Regions from separate parts of the Lysinibacillus sp. LK3 genome, predicted to be linked through region 3. Evidence: riboswitches for the same ligand, from Rfam matches in the RefSeq annotation. Region 3 holds a riboswitch; each other region holds the start of a gene.

Region 1 (4,716 bases), on a different contig from region 3:
GGTACAATATTATGACATGTTTATTGTACTCTCAAGAGCTACGAGCGTCAAGGCAACTCGGAGTTTTTCATAGAGCTTATTAAAGAACTAATCTAGTACATGATGCGTCGTTTTTTCTCGAAAAATCTATCATTACTTTATTACCGTTAAATTTTAAGAAAATTCTAAGAAAGAAGGATAACAATGTTAAACACTCCATCTCCTACAATCTCATCATTTGGCTATGAGATCATTCGTGATCATATTCTATCTTCTATACTTGGTAAACATGAAGATGACGTCCTTTATTGGGCAGGTAAAGAGCTTGCTCGCAAGTTCCCATGTAAAAGTCAAGATGAACTTATCGCATTTTTCGCAGATGCCTGCTGGGGTACATTAGAACTCATAAAGGAATCAAAAGATGGACGTATTTTCCAGTTGACAAATGACCCTGAAATTCTTCAAATAAAGCAGCGTAGCTTTAAACTTGAAGCAGGATTTATAGCAGAGCAAATTCAACTAGCTAAAGGCTACCTGACAGAATGCTATAATGAAAAACGGGAAAAGCAACAATACGTCATGTTTACAGTCAAATGGGACGTTAAAGAACGTATTATGAATACCATTCCCTCAGAATAATTAAAAAGGATTGTTTCCCATTAAAGAATGGGATGACAATCCTTCTTTTTTCTTCCTTTTATTTCGGTCAATTACATAAAATGCTGTTTCTTCTATTATTATATGTAAAGTGCTTGCTCTAAATTAAACTCATCATGGAGAGCATTAGCTGCTTGGATCATATCATCCTGTGGTACAACAACGGACACTTTTATTTCAGAAGTACTAACCATTTTTACAGGGATATTTTCACGACGTAACCGATCAAACATACGAGCAGCAACGCCTGGATTGGAAGCCATGCCTGAACCAATAATAGAAACTTTTGCTAGTCCAATTTCGAAGTCAGCAAAACTAAATCCCAGTGATAATTTACTATCCTCTAAAACACGTAATGCTTCCGCAAATTCCTCTTTTAAAATGGAAAACGATACAGTTGGCTTCAACCCATCAATAATGGCTTGGACAATAATATCTACATTAATACGGTTCTCTGCAAGAACCGTAAATATATCTGCTAATGAAGCATTGGAAAAAGCATCATACCCTACTGTTAAACGAATAATATCTGATTCAAATGCAACACCACGAACGACTAAATTTTTTTCCATTTCCACTTCCTCCTTCAATAAAGTGCCTACTGATTCTATTAAACTTGAACGTATAATAACAGGCATTTGAAATTTCTTCGCTAACTCCACCGCACGAGGATGTATGATATGAGACCCTAAATTCGATAATTCCAACATTTCATCATATGAAATTTCTTGAAGCTTTTGGGCATTGGGAACATATCGTGGATCTGCTGTATAAACACCATCCACATTTGTATACATATCTACTCTCTCCGCTTCCAACGCTATGGCAAGTGCAACAGCAGCTGTTTCAGCTCCACCTTTTCCAAGCGTGGTGATATTGTGCACTTCGTCAATCCCTTGTTCTCCAGCAATAACCACAATTTGTCCCTGTGCAAAATGTTCTTCCATACGACTAATATCTATATAGTCGATACGAGCATGTCGATACATACCATCCGTATGTATACCAGCTTGCCATCCAGTTAGAGATACAGCCTCATAGCCTGCTTCCTGCAAAGCGATGGTAAATAAAGCACTAGATAATTGAGATCCAGTTGACAAAACTGCATCTAATTCTCTTTTCGACACATCGTCAGTTAGTTGGTGTACCATCATTTTCATCTCTTTCGCAGTGTGTCCCATTGCTGCAACGACCACTACTACATCCAATCCTTTGTCCTTTTCAGCAATCGCTTTCCTAGCAGCCTCTTGGATTTGTTCAGAAGAAGCTAATGCAGCTCCTCCAAACTTCATCACGATTTTAGCCATTTCTTTCGTTCTCCCTTCCAGTTCATGTATTTCACCAAATTATGGGGGGTAAAACCGTTTCTAGAAAACTAAAAGGCAGCCTCCACATAACGTGAAAGCTGCCTATAACATGTACAATAATCGTAACTTGCGCATGTGTGATAGCTCTCCGAAACGTTTAGAATCGACAGTCTTACATTTCTTAAATGCAAAACCAGTACAGCAATGGAACAACAATACTGTACTTCGGCAAGCTCCCCTTTCACACAATATCTCTGGACTTGTCCATCCTCCATCGTGTTACTCTTGAATCTTGCACCTCTATCATCACTTTAAAGTGAATGTATTCAATTCATTAAGCCTTAGCGTAAACAAACTAGTCACGCAGTTGGCTCTCCATAACATTGAAAACAATGTTATTTATAACCATAGCACATGCCTATTCCTTTGACAATGATTGTTGCTGAAAATAGCTAAAAATTTGGCTTGCTAAATTAGCGGGCATCCCAGCCTCCTGTAATGCTAGCTCGCTCGCCTCTCGAATTTTTTTGACTGAACCGAAATGTTTAAGCAGCTGTTGCTTTCGTTTTGGTCCTACCCCTTCAATATGATCTAATACAGATTGAATGGCATGCTTCTCATGCTGTTGACGCAAGAAGGTAATAGCAAAGCGATGGACTTCGTCTTGAATTCGTTGTAATAAATAAAAGCCATCACTTGTACGTTTTAAGCTAATCACTTCTGGTGGATCACCAAACAAGAGCTGAGATGTATTATGCTTATCATCCTTGGCTAAACCAGCAATCGGTATAACAAGACCAAGCTCATCTTCTAGTACTTCACGGGCTACTTCCATTTGTCCCTTACCACCATCAATTAAGACTAAATCTGGTAATGGTAGTCCTTCCTTTAAAACACGTATATAGCGACGACGTATAACCTCCTGCATTGCACCGTAATCATCATGCTTGGCTGCTGTACGCGTTTTATATTTTCGGTACTCCTTTTTCGCAGGCTTCCCATCAATGAAAACAACCATAGCAGACACTGCATCCGTTCCATGCATATGACTATTATCAAAAGCTTCAATTCGTAAAGGTGTACTAATACCCATTGCTTCACCAAGTGCCTCACAAGCACCAATCGTACGTTCTTCCTGACGCTCTATTAGCTGGAATTTAGCTGCCACAGCAATTTCAGCATTTTTGGTAGCTAATTCAACCAATTCCTTCTTTTGACCTCTTTTCGGTGTGAGCACTTTAATTTCTAATAATTCTGTTAAGATAGCTGCATCAATGGCTTGTGGAATAAAAATTTCTTTTGGCTTAATATGCTCTGGCTTTTCATAAAAGCGCCCAACAAATGTTAAAAATTCTTCCTCTGCATCTTGATAGATGGGGAAAATTGAGACATCGCGCTCAATCAGCTTTCCTTGGCGCACAAAGAAAACCTGAACACACATCCATCCTTTTTCAACAGCATAGCCAAATACATCTCGATTTGTTGTATCACTTGAAACTATTTTTTGTTTCTGCATAACCGTATCAATATGGGCAATTTGGTCTCGGAATTCCTTCGCTCGCTCAAATTCCAGGTTTTCTGCAGCTGCTAGCATTTTAACTTCAAGCTCTTTTTTGACTGCCTCCACACCACCATTTAGAAACTTCGTCATATCCTCAATCATTTCTTGATAAACCTGACCTTCAATTTCCTTCACACAAGGTGCTAAGCATTGACCCATGTGATAGTACAAGCAAACCTTGGAAGGTAATTGTACACATTTGCGCAGCGGATACAATCGATCCAATAGCTTTTTCGTTTCACTTGCTGCATAGGCATTCGGATAAGGACCAAAATATTTCGCCTTATCCTTTTTTACCTTCCGTGTCGTAATCAGACGAGGATGTTTTTCATTCGTAATTTTTAAATATGGATAGGTCTTATCATCCGTTAACATGACATTATATTTTGGATCATGTAATTTGATGAGATTCAGCTCTAAAATAAGTGCTTCAATATTTGATGACGTTACAATATATTCAAAATCTTCTATTTCACCTACAAGCCTTTGCGTTTTCCCTTCATGTGTTCCAGTAAAATAAGAACGTACACGGTTTTTTAGAACTTTTGCTTTACCGACATAAATGATAGTCCCTTGTCGATCCTTCATCAAATAGCAGCCAGGTTGATCTGGTAAAATATCCAGTTTTCGCTTTATTAAATCGTTCATTACCTACCTGCCCCCCTAAGTAAAAATTCCCCTCATTAGAATAATGTTAGTTATTTTCTTTATTATATAACGAAAAAAAGCCGAACACATCAATTGATGGCTCGGCTTTGTGAACTTCATTCATTACGCATGTTTTGCGATAAATGCTTCTAAAGCTTCTTTTGGTTGGAAGCCTACTGTTTTGTCAACTAATTCTCCATCTTTAAATAATAGTAAAGATGGGATTGACATAATTTGATACTGAGCTGCAGTACCTTGGTTATTGTCAACGTCAACTTTTACAATTTTAGCCGCACTACCTGCTGCGTCCATTTCTTCAAGAACTGGCCCAATCATTTTACATGGTCCGCACCAAGCAGCCCAAAAGTCTACTAGTACTAACCCTTCTTTAATATCGTCCTGGAACGTAGCATCTGTTGCATGTACAATTGCCATTTGAAATCCTCCTTAAACTTACTATGCTTGTAGTATAGCATGGATAAATTCACTTGAGCGAACAATCTGCCTACAATGTATTTTTTATGCAAATCTGTGTCGAAAAATCAATACACAGTCATTAATTGA
Region 2 (4,716 bases), on a different contig from region 3:
ATCACAATCTTCAAGTGGAAGCATTTTTGTTTTGTGCTTTAATTTATAGCCAAACCATAATGCTAAAAATAATGGAATCCCAATATACGAAACAAGGATACCGTACCAATCAATCTTATCGCCTGTAAAGGCTGTGTAATTTTGTCCAATGACTACGATCATACAAACTGTAAAAGCAAATAATGGTCCAAACGGATATAATTTGGCTTTATAAGGTAATAACTTTGGATCTAAGCCTTGTGCATCAAACGCTCGGCGGAAACGATAATGACTAAACGCTATACCTAGCCATGCAATAAAGCCAGACATTCCAGAAGCATTTAATAGCCAGATATAAACCACTCCATCGCCAAAGAAGGATGCCAAAAATGCTAAACAGCCTACAGCTAATGTTGCCATAAGTGCATAAATCGGAATACCTCTACGACTTAGCTTTGCAAAAAATTTAGGTGCATGTCCATCCACTGCTAATTGCCATAACATACGAGAAGATGCATATAGTCCTGAATTTCCTGCTGACAGCATAGCCGTTAAAATAATGGCATTCATTAATGAAGCAGCAAAGGCAATACCTAGGCGGTCAAACACTAGTGTAAACGGTGATACTGCGATATCTTCTGATAATAAACGTTCGTCTGTAAATGGAATTAACATCCCAATTGCACCAATCGCTAAAATATAAAACAAAAGAATACGCCAAAATACAGATTTAACAGCCTTCGGAATATTTTTACCAGGATCATCTGTTTCACCAGCTGTAATTCCTAGTAATTCTGTTCCTTGGAATGAAAATCCTGCAGCTAGGAAAATACCAAATGTAGCAAGGAAGCCACCATGGAATGGCCCATCACTAACAAAGAAATTAGTGAAACCTACAGGAGCCTGCCCACCTAAAATACCAAAAATCATTAGTAAGCTAATGATAATAAAAACAATAACCGTTGCTACTTTAATCATGGCAAACCAATATTCACTTTCACCATAACTTTTTACGGATAGTAAATTAAACGTCCATACAACAGCAATAAATAATACTGTCCAAAGTGCTGATGAGCTATCTGGGAACCAATATTTCATAATTAATGACACAGCAGCAATTTCGGCAGCAATGGTGATTGCCCAGTTATACCAGTAGTTCCAGCCTAATGCAAAGCCCAAAGCAGGATCTACAAATTTGGTTGCATACGTACTAAATGAACCTGAGGATGGCATATAGGCAGCCATTTCCCCTAAGCTTGTCATTAAAAAATACACCATAATACCAATTAAAGCATAGGCAAGCAATGCTCCTCCAGGACCTGCCTGAGCAATTGCTCCTCCACTGGCTAAAAATAGCCCCGTACCAATTGTACCGCCTAAAGAAATCATTGTAATATGACGGCTTTTTAATTCTTTTTTCAGCTTCGGCGCTTTATGTCCGAGCTGATTTACTTTTATTTCACTCACGATATAGCTTCCTTCCTATTTATGAGGCAAAAAAATGCCATCACATATACACTGTGATGGCTACGTTAATCCTCAGTTTTCCTACATGATAGCTCAACACGTTGTGCAAACGTGACAGTTCTGTTCCTTTCGGAGACAGCCCCAGCATGAGGTTTTCAAGTCCCCTCACACTTCGGCAATATTTCCTTTCAGCTAATTTCATCAATGCTTGTCATTTCAATTAGCATACTTATAAATATCGCGACCTCTACCTCAATACAAACATGAGGCATATAATTATTAAATTTATGATGTTTATTATACTAACATAAGACCATAGACATTTCAATACAACCACAAATGTTCTGTATTTTATGAATCTTCTACTATTTTTAATAGTGTGATAAAGTGTTATAGTAGTTCAATTAGAATGGTTATTATTAGGGGGGATTTTATTTTGACTACAAATGATCATTCCACTAGTTTTCCAAGTAAAAAAATTAGCTGGAAAGGAACAACCTTACTTTTAGTCTTTGGAGTTATCTTTATAGCCTCTACATTACGAATGCCACTAACTGTTGTTGGCCCAATTATATCCTTTATCCGTGAAGATCTTGGAATATCTAATGTTTTGGCAGGCTTTCTAACAACGATACCATTGCTGGCTTTTGCTGTTATATCTCCATTTGCACCAGTTGTAGCACGCAAACTAGGGCTTGAGCTAACATTATTTTTATCAACTTTTCTCTTGGCTTTAGGAATTGTCCTACGTTCACTTGGTACTACAGAATTACTTCTATTGGGTACTGTGTTAATTGGCGTAGCCATTTCTTTTGGAAATGTACTAATTCCAGGATTATTGAAATTGAAATTTCCCTATCATGTGGGTTTATTAATGGCCTTTTTCACCATGTCCATGAATTTTACTGCTGGCCTTGGTGCTGGTATTAGCTATCCGATAGCTAATTCATCGTTAGGCTGGCAAGGTGCACTTTCCATTGCACTCATACTCGTTCTAATTACAATCTTAATTTGGATACCTCAACTAAAATCAAATAAACCGGAACCAGTTACTACATCTAAGAAGACCAGTACACCTTTATGGAAATCACCTGTTACTTGGGCTGTCACAGGGGCAATGGGTTTACAATCTTTATTATTCTACACAACAGCAGCTTGGATACCTGAGATCTATATTGCTCAAGGTTTAGCACCTGATAAAGCTGGCTGGATGTTTTCAATCATGCAATTCTCACAAGTACCAATGGCCTTAGCAGTGCCTATTATTGCTGGTAAAATGACTTCTCAACGCCCACTTGTATTGATGTTTACATCCTTCTATTTAGTAGGCTTTGTTGGGGTTGTCATGGAATGGACAAGTCTTGGGGTACTGTGGATGGTTCTTCTAGGGTTAGCAGGTGGTTCTTCATTCGCCCTAGCAATGATGTTCTTCACTCTCCGGACTCGTACTGCATTTGAAGCAGCAGATTTATCAGGCTTTGCGCAATCTTTGGGTTATTTATTTGCCGCAATTGGTCCTATTCTTTTTGGCTACTTGCATGATTTATTTGGCGGCTGGAATATTGCGGGATGGCTCTTTGTCGTTGTAGCAATGTTACTCTTCTTTTGCTCAATGAGAGCCTCTAAGGATGAATATGTGCATTAAAATTAAATAAAGCAGGTGGATTTGATTCCTCCATCTGCTCTATTTCTATATAGTGTTTACACATTACTTAATTGTCGGGTTGCTGGAGTAATGTTAGCAATTCAGCAAGGCATTCTGATGCTTCATTATTATGAGCTGTTATAGTAGAAAAAATAGGAACAGCCTCTTGTAAAAGCATATAACTATAATAGTAATAGCCTACAAAAGCTTGCTCCTCATAGCCCTTTGGCGTTTCTTTCTCCCACTCCTGCTCATCATTATCCTCATTTTCTATCCACAAATAGTTGACGTCTAATAGCTCCTGCATATTTTTAACAGTATTGACTGGGTCGAGATAATCCTTGGTAATAGCATGTGCCACAGCTAAATATAACTGTACCTCTTGTAAGGAGACAACCTCTAATTTTTTACGAGTAAGCTTTTTTAGCAGGACAAGCAAAACCCATGGTGTCACCTGCCACAGTGTACCTTGATGTTCAATTAATTCAGCTAGTTGTGTGTATTGCTCCTGTTCTATCAGCTTAGGAATGGCTGTACCTCTACCATAAGGTGTCGTCAATTGTCTCCATGGGATATTGGGAATTTGCTGATCTAACATAGTAAGCCCTCTCTCATCAAAAGTATCGAAAGTAAACAATTCTTTTACACTAATAGCATGGTTTTTGATAAAAATAATTTGGTGTATGATAAATATTTACATAGGGTTTATGGAATATATGAGTTGTGGCAGGGGAAAGTGGTGGGATTAACCATGTCCAGTTGCCTGTAACTTCTCTTCCTGTTGATTTTTCTGCCTCCTCAAACAATTTAAACTGCTGAGCTGCTGTATGATGATCAACAATGCTCACACCATCTTCTTTAAATGAGTGAAGAACAGCAATATTAAGTTCTACTAAAGCACGATCACGCCAAAGAGACGATTGTTTGGTTGTATCAAGATTAAAAATCTCTGCAATTGCAGGTAACATATTATAACGATCATGATCTGCTAAATTTCGTGCGCCAATCTCTGTTCCCATATACCAGCCGTTAAATGGAGCTGCTTGAAAATCAATTCCAGCCATTTGAAAACGCATACTCGAAATAATAGGTACGGCATACCACTTCATTCCTAATTTTTCCACATCGTTTGACTCTGGATGACGGATTGAGACCTCTACTATATTTTCTTCAGGAATTACAAACATTTGAGGAGCACGATTATCTACCTGTATAACGAGTGGTAGTACATCAAAATCAGTTCCTTTACCTCTCCATCCTAACGACTCACACACTTTTGTAAATTTAATGGACTGTGAATCTCCAATAATGCCTGCATCTGTTTCATAGCCTGCATAACGAATTAGTTGATGATTCCAAATCCGTACTCTATCTGAAGCAAACACTGTTATAGTTGGACGAATTTTCCCATGATTTGTCGCATAATCAATATGTTCTAGTAATTTTTGAAAAATAGCCTTTTCATCTAAAACATCACGTGCATCTACCACATGCAGTGACTGCCAAAACAGACGTCCAATACACTTATTGCTATTTCGCCATGCCACACGTGCGCCAAAAACTAGCTCCTCTGTTGTTGGGTGATATTTACCTGCATCCTTAACTGCCTGTAATCTATTCTTTAA
Region 3 (4,716 bases):
GTCGTCTTGCACGTGAAAAAGGTATTGACCTTGCAGCGGTATCTCCAGTAGATCCACAAGGACGTGTACGTGTACAAGATGTAGCAGCTCATGGTACAGCACCAGCTGTAGCACCAGCAGCAGCACCTACATCCGTAGCAACTTCAGGTGGCCCAGTAGTATTCACACCAGCAGCTAATTCTGACCGTGTAACAATTGAAAAAATGAGCCGTCGTCGCCAAACAATTGCAAAACGTTTATTAGAAGTTAAACAGTCAACAGCAATGTTAACAACATTCAACGAAATTGACATGACAAACATCATGGCACTTCGTAAACGTAAACAAGAAGAGTTTGTAAAAGCAAACGACATCAAACTTGGTTTCATGTCATTCTTCACTAAAGCTGTTGTTGCAGCACTGAAAAAATACCCATACGTAAACGCTCAAATCTCTGGCGATGAAATTCATTTAAATAACTTCTTTGATATCGGTATTGCTGTATCGACTGAAGAAGGTTTAGTCGTACCAGTTGTACGCGATGCAAATAGCAAAAACTTTGCAGAAATCGAAAAAGATATTGCTAACTTAGCGACAAAAGCTCGTGATAAAAAATTAGGCTTAAATGACATGGCTGGTGGATCATTCACAATCACAAATGGTGGTGTATTCGGTTCATTAATGTCAACACCAATTATGAACGGTACGCAAGCTGGTATTTTAGGTATGCACTCAATTGTAAACCGTCCAGTTGCAGTAAATGGTGAAGTTCAAATCCGTCCAATGATGTATGTAGCTCTTTCATACGATCACCGTATCATCGATGGTAAAGATTCTGTAGGATTCTTAAAAACAGTTAAAGAATTAATCGAAAATCCTGAAGATTTATTATTAAATTCATAATCCCATTAAACCCTGCGAACAATGTTCAGCAGGGTTTTTTGTATGACGAAAGGTATTGACCGATTCTATGCTTGAAAGAGTACGAATGTTACATCGTTTAGAGGAGCAAAGAAAGAAAAAAATGCAACTTTTCTCACATATAGAACATACTCTATAATAAATATTTATTGTAATTTTCAGAAATATCAACAAAAGTTCAACGATTTAAAGTGGAAGCAGAACGCACAATATCCTAATATTGTCATTAGTCAGAAAAATGTTAAAATCGTCTTGACGAACATATTAGTTTTATAGTAGTATCTAAATATCAATTAAATAAACAAACCTCACAAATTGTTACCAGTGAGGTAGAGGCGCGGTATTTATTAGTTCATTGTTGAGTAAAAGCAAGCGAAGACGCAATGAAGAAGGAAATATCGCCGAAGTATAAAAGGAGCTCGTACTTTTATACTGGGTCTGCAGTGAATAAGTGCAGGACTGTCCTAGTAAATGGATTTCCAGATTTACTAGGTTGTGCTATCTCGGAAACATGGAAATTATAGTGAGGATTTGGGCAACTGTCATAAAAGGTAAGACCTAAGTTCAATAAACTTAGGTCTTTTTTAGTACAGTTGTCTTATTTTTTTACAGAAAAGGGGAGTTTTTCATGAAAAGAAAATGGTTGTTAGTAATGATCTCTATCATGACGGCAATTGTGCTAGCTGCATGTGGCACAAGTGACAAAAAAGAGGGCGGTTCAAGTGATGCTGGAACTGACAAAGAAGAAGGCGGCGGTGAATTCCGAATTGGAATGGAGGCTGGCTACCCACCGTTCAACTGGACACAGCAAGACGATGCAAATGGCGCAGTGAAAATTGCGGATAATGCAGAGTACGCAGGTGGCTATGATGTACAAATGGCAAAGAAAATCGCTGAAGGTCTAGGCAAAGAGTTAGTCATTGTTAAAATGGAGTGGGACGGTTTAGTTCCAGCGCTACAATCAAACAAAATTGATGCAATTATTGCAGGTATGTCACCAACAGAAGAACGCAAGAAAACAATTGATTTTACAGAAAACTATTATACTTCTGATTTTGTTATGGTTATTAAAAAAGGTAGCAAATATGAAGGGGCAAAATCGATTCAAGACTTCTCAGGTGCTAAAATTACATCACAATTAAATACATCAAACTACACAGTTATCGATCAAATTAAAGGCGTAGAAAAACAAACAGCAATGGAGAGCTTCCCAGCAATGCGTGTGGCGTTAGAAGCAGGTAAAATTGATGGCTATGTAGCTGAACGTCCAGAGGGCATTTCGGCTTCTGCTGCCAACGATAAATTCACATATGTAGCATTTGAAGAAGGCTTTGATACAGACCTATCAAATACTTCAATTGCTGTAGGCTTACGTAAAGATGATGCAAATCGTGAAAAAATCAATGAAATCCTAAAAGGCATTTCAGAAGATGATCGTCAAGCGATTATGGAAGAAGCTATTTCTCAACAACCCGCAGCACAATAATGACATGGCACGGACTAGCAATTAGTCCGTGCATGATCATTTCATCATTATCAAAATGAGAACCTCTCTACATAATGATAATGTCCTAGCGTGACAAATCATAGAATGGTAGAAAGAGCTAGGACACAAAAGAAATAAGCGAGCAAGATGACATTGTTAGGAGGAACATCATGAGTCTTGAATGGATACTTTCAATTATTGAAAACAACTGGCAAATGTTTTTACGAGGTGCGTATTATACGTTACTGATTTCGAGTATTAGTACAATTATTGGTGCATTTATCGGATTTTTCATCGGAATTATGCATACGATTCCAGTTCGTAAAAAAGGTGTGAAATTTTATAGCTTAAAGCTCATTAATTTTATACTAACATGCTATGTTGAATTTTTCCGTGGTACACCAATGATTGTACAAGCTATGGTTGTCTACTACGGATTAGATATCGCATTCGGTATCGATATGCACTTTATTACAGCAGGTATTTTAGTCGTTTCCCTCAATACTGGGGCCTATATGGCAGAAATTGTTCGTGGTGGTATTGTATCCATTGATAATGGTCAATACGAGGCAGCATCAGCAATTGGCATGAACCACTTCCAAATTATGCTTCATGTTGTCTTACCACAAGTAGCGCGTAATGTTTTACCAGCGACAGGTAACCAATTAATCATGAATATTAAAGATACAGCCGTATTAAATGTCATTGGAGTAACGGAATTATTCTTCCAAACAAAATCAATTTCGGGTAACAACTTCCGTTATTTCGAATCATTCTTCGTTGCATGTGTTCTTTATTTCATCATGACATTTACCGCATCTCGCATCCTTCTGTATGTTGAAAAACGTCTAGATGGTCCTGATGCCTATCAAAAAGAACAAAAAGAAGCCGTATAGGGGGACGCACAAATGGCAGTCATTAAAATCGAGCATTTAAGTAAATCATTTGGACGTAACCAAGTGTTAAAAGATGTGAATTTCCAAGTGGAAAAAGGAGAGGTAGTTTGTTTAATTGGCTCCTCTGGCTCTGGTAAATCCACATTGCTTCGTTGCATAAATTTATTAGAAACGCCAAGTGGCGGTCAAATTATTTATAAAGGGGAAGACATCCTAGATGAAAAGCACAATATTCAAGAATATCGCACACATTTAGGCATGGTGTTCCAGCAGTTCAATTTATTTAACAACCACAATGTCATAAGTAATTGCACAGTGGGCCAAATCAAAGTGTTAAAACGTTCGAAAAAAGAAGCAGAAGAAACGGCGCTTAAATACTTGAAAATCGTTGGCATGGATCAATATGTGAATGCCAAGCCCCGTCAACTCTCAGGCGGACAAAAGCAGCGTGTGGCCATCGCTCGTGCCTTATCAATGAATCCTGATGTAATGCTATTCGATGAGCCAACATCCGCATTAGACCCAGAAATGGTGGGTGAGGTATTAAAGGTAATGCGTCAGCTAGCAAACGAGGGCAATACGATGCTCATCGTGACACATGAGATGGAATTTGCCAAAGAAGTAGCAGATCGTGTTGTCTTTATGGATAAAGGTGTAATTGTGGAAGAAGGCCCTCCAGCACAAGTATTAGTCAATCCACAACATGAACGTACGAAGGAATTTTTAAAGCGTACATTAAAATAAGCACAAAAAAGTGAGTCCAACCTGTTGGACTCACTTATTTTCTAGAATTCCATTCTGCATAAAGTACAAAGCAGATTGCGAATGCTACAGCAATGATAAAAAACCATTGCGGTACACCACCAAAACTCATCATAACACCTCAAATATTCATTTTTTTTGGATAGAATAGGTATAGTATTTCTTTTTTCTCCACAAAAGACCAAAAATATTATAAAATAAGCAATAGACATTAGCTTTTGCTAGTAAAGAGAGGTAGAGAGAATATGTTACATTTAAAATGGAAAGATGCGCCAACATTACGAACGGTTACTTGCAAACATACAAATGCATCGAAATACTTAGTATCAAACGTATTAACAGTAGGAAAAGAGTATGAAGTGAAAAATGAAACAGAAGAGTTCGTTTTTATCATCGACAACACAGGTAATGTCGGTGGCTACTATAAAGATTATTTTGAATAAAAACAAACAGGGTGGTTCAGAACATTTGCTGAGCCACCCATTTTTTTGTTAATCTCGCTGATAGCTGCTAGCACCCGCCACATCCTGTAGCTGTTGTTTCTCTTGTTCAGTTGCGGTATGCAGGGCAAAGACATCTTTAATTGCTGTTTGCAGCTCTTGCTGTGTTTCTTTAAACTTCGAAACTTGCTGTTCAAACGTGGGACTTGAGAAGCGATCATGAGCCCTTGATA

What was found. A riboswitch is a leader RNA that binds a small molecule or an ion and turns the genes downstream of it on or off. The one in region 3 is predicted to bind lysine.
Positions count from the first base shown of each region.
Region 1: it holds a riboswitch for lysine, as region 3 does, so the genes downstream of both, VK91_RS14150 (aspartate kinase) here and VK91_RS11670 (transporter substrate-binding domain-containing protein) in region 3, are expected to answer to the same signal.
Region 2: it holds a riboswitch for lysine, as region 3 does, so the genes downstream of both, VK91_RS06840 (amino acid permease) here and VK91_RS11670 (transporter substrate-binding domain-containing protein) in region 3, are expected to answer to the same signal.

Region 1 is NZ_LDUJ01000018.1:155,401-160,116, reverse strand. Features, by position in the region: gene VK91_RS14155 (YslB family protein) at 184-618, shown strand; gene VK91_RS14150 (aspartate kinase) at 717-1,943, opposite strand; lysine riboswitch at 2,077-2,254, opposite strand; gene uvrC (excinuclease ABC subunit UvrC) at 2,362-4,152, opposite strand; gene trxA (thioredoxin) at 4,276-4,587, opposite strand; gene VK91_RS14135 (amino acid permease) at 4,709-4,716, opposite strand, start outside.
Region 2 is NZ_LDUJ01000011.1:67,858-72,573, forward strand. Features, by position in the region: gene VK91_RS06840 (amino acid permease) at 1-1,446, opposite strand, end outside; lysine riboswitch at 1,528-1,704, opposite strand; gene VK91_RS06845 (MFS transporter) at 1,883-3,091, shown strand; gene VK91_RS06850 (hypothetical protein) at 3,159-3,689, opposite strand; gene VK91_RS06855 (nitric oxide synthase oxygenase) at 3,739-4,716, opposite strand, start outside.
Region 3 is NZ_LDUJ01000015.1:110,774-115,489, reverse strand. Features, by position in the region: gene odhB (2-oxoglutarate dehydrogenase complex dihydrolipoyllysine-residue succinyltransferase) at 1-881, shown strand, start outside; lysine riboswitch at 1,222-1,408, shown strand; gene VK91_RS11670 (transporter substrate-binding domain-containing protein) at 1,528-2,385, shown strand; gene VK91_RS11665 (amino acid ABC transporter permease) at 2,556-3,281, shown strand; gene VK91_RS11660 (amino acid ABC transporter ATP-binding protein) at 3,294-4,025, shown strand; gene VK91_RS11655 (DUF6501 family protein) at 4,289-4,486, shown strand; gene VK91_RS11650 (toxic anion resistance protein) at 4,535-4,716, opposite strand, start outside.